DNA from 2 places in the Eisenbergiella massiliensis genome. Region 2 is predicted to be linked to the other one. Evidence: a T-box and tRNA genes for the amino acid it is inferred to sense, from the RefSeq annotation. Region 2 holds a T-box; the other holds one or more tRNA genes.
What was found. The T-box of region 2 lies ahead of pheS (phenylalanine--tRNA ligase subunit alpha). A T-box ahead of a tRNA ligase gene usually reads a tRNA of that ligase, here a tRNA-Phe.
Positions count from the first base shown of each region.

Region 1: it encodes a tRNA-Phe, which carries the amino acid that the T-box ahead of pheS (phenylalanine--tRNA ligase subunit alpha) is inferred to sense. The anticodon was not compared.

Region 1 covers NZ_QVLV01000001.1:558,916-562,068, forward strand. The annotation lists gene DXC51_RS02265 (alpha-amylase family protein) at 1-1,059, shown strand, start outside; tRNA gene DXC51_RS02270 (tRNA-Phe) at 1,340-1,412, shown strand; gene DXC51_RS02275 (hypothetical protein) at 1,490-1,831, shown strand; gene DXC51_RS02280 (hypothetical protein) at 1,884-3,153, shown strand, end outside.
Region 2 covers NZ_QVLV01000014.1:29,380-32,532, forward strand. The annotation lists gene pheT (phenylalanine--tRNA ligase subunit beta) at 1-261, opposite strand, end outside; gene pheS (phenylalanine--tRNA ligase subunit alpha) at 392-1,411, opposite strand; T-box leader at 1,598-1,847, opposite strand; gene DXC51_RS18470 (amidophosphoribosyltransferase) at 2,113-3,153, shown strand, end outside.

The sequences.
Region 1 (3,153 bases), on a different contig from region 2:
TACTGGAAAGAAAAGGCTCTCTGGTGTCAGGAGGCAGGCGTCTCATACTGGAAGGTTGACTGGGGATATCATGCGGGTGACAGCGCCTACAGGGATATGATGACTGAAGTTGTAAAACAATATGCGCCGGGAGTCAGGATTGAACATGCAATCTGCCGCGGCCCCATGGATGAAACGGAAACGGAAGCGTCTGTGTTGTCAAAGGTGCTGGAAAGCAGTGATTTTTTCAGAACCTATGATGTGACACGGGAGTTTAATTACAGCACGGCGATCAGAAGGGCCTGGGAGGCGCTTCGGCTTACCGTAAATGGCCGGCACGGATGCGAGTGTATCGTGAATGTTGAAGATGCGCCGTATCTGGCTGCGGGACTGGGGTGCTCCATGGGAATTATGCGCCATCCGGCATGGGGCGGTACAAAAACTGATGTTTTGGACTTTGGGCGAAAATACAACGAAGTGGAAAGAGCTGTCTGCTGGCAGCGAATAGCGCCGCCGTTTGGGACAGGGAAAAGCAGAAATCGGGCAACCGTGAAATTGCTGAGAGACTGGACAACGTCCATAGACGGACCAGACGGGGAAGGATGGCTTTCCCATGTTTTTGATGATTGTGAGGAAATCGAGGAATTTGCTCCCTGGATGATTACAAGGGATATGGATTTCCCTGCAGTCACATCAGACGGAAAAGAAATGCCCTTCCTTGTCTGCAGCAAACATCCCCAAACCGGGGCGGTAAGCATCGCTTTTCTGCCGAGGACATTGGGGGAAAGGAAACATTACACGCCGAGAACAAAGGCAGCTTTTGAATTGAAGGCTTTTACAGAGCCGATTGGAATTTTCGGGGAATTTGATATGCTGACCTTGTCTTTTCAGGAAGAACTGCAGGGCAGAATTTACTTGCAGGACCTGTGCAGGGACCGTGCCCATGATATCACGGAGATGCTTGCGCAAAATAAACGTAAGCTGGTGCTGGACTTTGATAAAATACAGGGCAAAGGATGGCTGGATAATGATTGCGGGGATGTTTCAGCGCCGGGATTTATGATTTGTCAGTTGGGATAGAAGGTTCTGAAAAGGGAAGTGAAAGGAGCCGGACACCGGCTCCTTTTGCAATTGATTAATTTGTTACGGTTCAGCCTTCAGTTGAACTAACGAACGATGCACCGGCTAAAAAACGGCGTACCCATAATAGCCTTTTGATATTCACAAAACTTTTGAATATTGATTCAGCCGAAAGCTGAACTGTAACAAAATATCCATGAAAATACAATCTAACGCTTGACAGTTAAAAGAAAAGCCGATAAAATAATCCATGTTGCAAATAAAATATTATATGCGGCAGGCCCAGATAGCTCAGTTGGTAGAGCAGAGGACTGAAAATCCTCGTGTCACTGGTTCGATTCCGGTTCTGGGCAGTTACAGTGGTAATTACTGATATATGTGGTAATTACCTTTTTTTGTATAGAAAAACAGTGATTTGGGGGATTGAATTATGGCGCTGGTTAAATGTCCTGAATGCGGCAGGGAAAGAGTATCGGATACGGCCGAAGCATGTCCTGACTGCGGATATAATGTAAGAGCACATTATGAAAGAGTAAAAGAAGAAAACGAAAAGAGGCTGGAAGAAGAGGAAAGTGTTCTAAGTGCAGAAAGAGAATCAGAGGAAGAAAAAACATTAGAGGAGGAAACAGCTTCAAAAGAAGAAAGAATATCAGAGAGACAAAATGAACGGATGGAGAGCGGAAGATACTTAGAAAATGGTTTTCAAATACAGCAAAAAGATATAATTCTCATGTCAGTCTTGGGTATCAGATGTGAAAATTGTGGAAATTGATGGCTTGTAGGAGTATAATTACAGATAATACTTATGTAGGAGGTATTGGGATATGGCTGATGTTACAGTAAAATTTCTTGGTGAAAATTATTCTTTTCCAGAAGAATTAAAAGATTATGTATCGTATTGTAATGAGTTTGAAAAAATTAACAAGAGATTATCACAAGCCCTTTTGGTTACAATGAATAGACCGACTATTACTGGTGGTGAAACTAGCCAAGCAGGAGAAGTTGAGACAAAATTAAAAGAAGATATGCGTAAAGAGGGTAAAAAAGTCATATCTATGCTTGCTAAATATAATATTTTCGATGTGACCGAAAGTGATTTAGTAGATAATAATAAAGGATATATTTATTATAACGATGTTTATCAGAATATAATGATGCGTGGTTTGCGACTTAATTTAGCAGAAGAACTGCAGAATTTTTTAGATGATTGGGAAGATGCGCAACAATCTGCATATTCACAAGTTACGGGAACAGGAATATCAATGTATTCTAACAGTATGATTGCACATATGACATTGGCGGCATTTGAAACAAGCACAATAAAAAAACAATGTGAGCAAGCCGATAGAGATTATAAAAGAGCAATGGACGCATTATCGGCAAGAGGTACATCGGTAACAGAAAAGAAAAATGCAGAAGTTATGATTAAAACATTTGCAGAAATTGCAAATGCTTTTGGTATGTTCATATCTGAATTGATGGATACCTTTTTAAATAAATTACAACAAAATAACATATTTGATTATTCTAAAACAAAGGAATATGATATAAAGCGTTCATCAGAAATACTTAATAATATGTCTTTAGTTGAAGATAAAAAGAGTGTTTTGATTCAAGCATTTAAAAGTTGCCCTTATAATCCGGATATATATGCAAAGGTTTTAGAAATGGGTTTGTGTGATCTTGATACTTTTAAAACTGCACAATACTACTATCAAGATGAAGTTCTTACAGAAGTGCTTGATGATTATGTAAAAAAGAATCTGAAAAACACAGAAAAAGTAACAGTGCCAATATCAATTCTTGCTACATATCGTGGAACTGATGAAATTGGAATATGGAAAAAGATATATGAAGGTACATTAGAAAATATCGAGGGTTCATACAAGATAATCAATACCGCTTTATCAGATAAGAAAAAACTTGACAGATTCATTAGAGATAATATCAGTAGTTCGATGAAGGAAGTTGTGAAAAAATCGAGAGAAGATGTTATCAAGAACATTGATAAAAAGATGTTAGCATTGGTTTCTGAAAAACAATATGATGAATTTGTTGGAATGGGTATTCTTTCGCCGGAAATCATTAGAATGT
Region 2 (3,153 bases):
CCCTTCCTTCACATTGGGAGCGCCTGTAACGATCTGAATGGTCTCAGCGCCGATATTTACCTGGCAGACGATCAGCTTGTCCGCGTCAGGATGCTTTTCTATTTTTTCTATCTGGCCAACTACGATTTTTTCCAGATTCCTGTCAAGCCTTTCATAGCTTTCCACCTTGGTGCCGCTCATTGTCATCGCATCGCAGTATTCCTGGTCCGTGCATGACAGCTCCGGCACATATGCTTTAATCCATGATAACGTTGTATTCATATTGTATCCATGCCTTTCTTATTTCCTTCAGTCCGCATTCTGAGTATACACGGCTTTCCCATGAATGAAACAGCCGCAAAATTCCTCCTTTATAATAGGAAGAAACAAAATCAGTTATCCGCTTTTTCCATCAGAACTGCTTCAGGAAACGGACGTCATTCTCATAAAGCAGACGCATATCGTCAATTTCATACTTCAGAAGCGCAATACGCTCCAGGCCTACGCCGAATGCAAAACCGGAATATTCCTTGGGATCAATTCCGCTCATCTGCAATACGCGGGGATGCACCATACCGCAGCCAAGGATTTCAATCCAGCCGGAGCCTTTGCAGAAACGGCAGCCCTTGCCGCCGCACTTGAAGCAGGTCACATCCACTTCGGCGCTGGGCTCTGTGAACGGGAAATGATGGGGGCGGAATTTTACCTTCGTCTCCTCTCCGAACAGCTCCCTGGCAAACTCAGCCAGCGTTCCCTTCAGATCGGCAAACGTAATATTCTTATCAATTACAAGTCCTTCAATCTGATGGAAGGAAGGAGAATGGGTCGCGTCCACCTCATCGGAACGGAACACACGTCCCGGAGCGATCATGCGGATGGGCAGCTTCCCTTTTTCCATTTCACGCACCTGTACCGGAGAGGTCTGGGTACGCAGCACGATATCCTCTGAAATATAGAAGGTATCCTGCTCATCCCTGGTGGGATGGTTCCTGGGGATATTCAGGGCTTCGAAATTATAATAGTCGTTTTCCACTTCAGGGCCTTCCACTACCTCATAGCCCATTCCCACGAAGATTCTTTCCACCTCTTCCAGGGCAATGGTGTTGGGATGACGGTGGCCCACCTGGTTTTTCCTGGCCGGAAGGGTAACGTCAATGACCTCTTCCTTCATTTTGGCTTCCCTGATGGCGGATTCCATTTTCTTCTTCGTTTCTTCCAGCATGGCTTCGATTTCCGTTCTGGTATCGTTCACCATCTGTCCGATTTTCGGCCGCTCCTCGGCTGCCACGTTCTTCATACCCTTCAGAACCTCGGTAAGGGCTCCCTTTTTACCCAGAGCGTTTACCCTTACCTCGTTCAGCTTATCAAGGGTTCCGGCAGCTTCCACCTGCTTTCTGACCTCTTCCTTGATCTGTTCCAATCTGTCTTTCATAAAAACCTCCTGCTGCCGGCGCGTAAATCCTGACACCGGCATATTTTTTTCCATGTGAAAAATGTTGACAGCTTTTCAGCCCGCTTCAGCCTGTGGTCCGGCCTCCGGCCGTCCTGCAGCCGCCGCGGCTCGCTGCGCCTGACAGCCTCCGGGGAATTTTGGACACAAAAAAATCCCCGGCAAAAATCCAGGGACGAAATAATTTCCGCGGTACCACCCACATTCCTGCTTCACATCCGGCGTTTAACGCCCTGTGCACCGCAGGCTCTCATTCCGGCGTAACGTGCCGCCACGTTCCCTCCTAAGCCTGAAGGCCTTCAAAAGGACAGCTCCGGCGTGAAATTCAAGCTGCATCTGAACCCAAGGAAGCTCCCAGCCGACGACTCCCTCTCTCTGTGGGAAAATACAACTCTTTGTGCGCCATCATCGCATTTTTGATTCATGAATATGTCTGTAACCTATTCTATTGCCTGTTTTCAGAAAAGTCAATATAATTTTTCTGTACTTTTGCATATATACATTTATTTTCCATCATGATATGATTTTAATGCCAAGTTTTTATTACATCTACATACTTCCGATACCGGAGCCGGCGCTGAAAGGAAACGATACGTGTGCCTTCCCGCCATCGGAAGAACCATAGCAGTCCGGAATGCGGGCTGTTACGAACAGTCAAGAAAACCAATACTAAGGAGAACATCATGGGTGGATTTTTTGGAGTAGCATCAAAGGAAGACTGTGTCTTCGATCTTTTTTTCGGCACAGACTATCATTCCCATCTGGGAACAAGACGGGCCGGTATGGCCGTATACGACCGGGAACGCGGTTTTGATCGTTCCATCCACAATATCGAAAATGCCCCCTTCCGCACCAAATTTGACAAAGAAGTCACGGAAATGAAAGGGAATCTGGGAATCGGCAGTATATCAGACTATGAACCCCAGCCGCTGATCGTCCGTTCCCATCACGGTACGTATTCCATCGCAACCGTGGGCAAAATCAACAATACGGAAGAAATTCTGACGAAGCTTCTCTTTTCATCGCACATTCATTTTCTGGAAATGAGCGGCGGCACCATCAATGCCACCGAGCTTGTTGCAACTATCATCAACCAAAAGGAAAACATCATCGAAGGCCTCCAGTATGCCCAGGATCTCATCGACGGTTCCATGACCATCCTGCTTATGACCCCCAAGGGCATTTATGTCGCGCGTGACAAAATGGGCCGTACTCCCGTAGCCATCGGCAAGAAAGAAAATGCTTACTGCATCTCCTTTGAAAGCTTTGCTTATCTCAATCTGGGCTACGTCAGCGAACGCGAACTGGGACCCGGAGAAATCGTGGTTGTCACCCCGGAAGGCATGCGCACCCTGGTAGCGCCGGGCAAGGATATGAAAATCTGTACCTTCCTCTGGGTTTACTATGGCTACCCTTCCTCCTCCTACGAAGGAATCAGCGTGGAAAAAATGCGCTATAACTGCGGCGCGTCCATGGCCAAAAGAGACGATGCGTCACCTGATATCGTAGCGGGCGTACCGGACTCCGGAACCGCACATGCCATCGGTTATTCCAATACCTCCGGCATCCCCTTCTCCCGGCCCTTTATCAAATACACCCCTACCTGGCCCCGTTCCTTCATGCCCACCATACAGAGCCAGAGGAATCTGATTGCCAAAATGAAGCTGATTCCCGTCCGCGATCTGATACAGAACCGCAGCATGCTTCTCATCGACGATTCCATC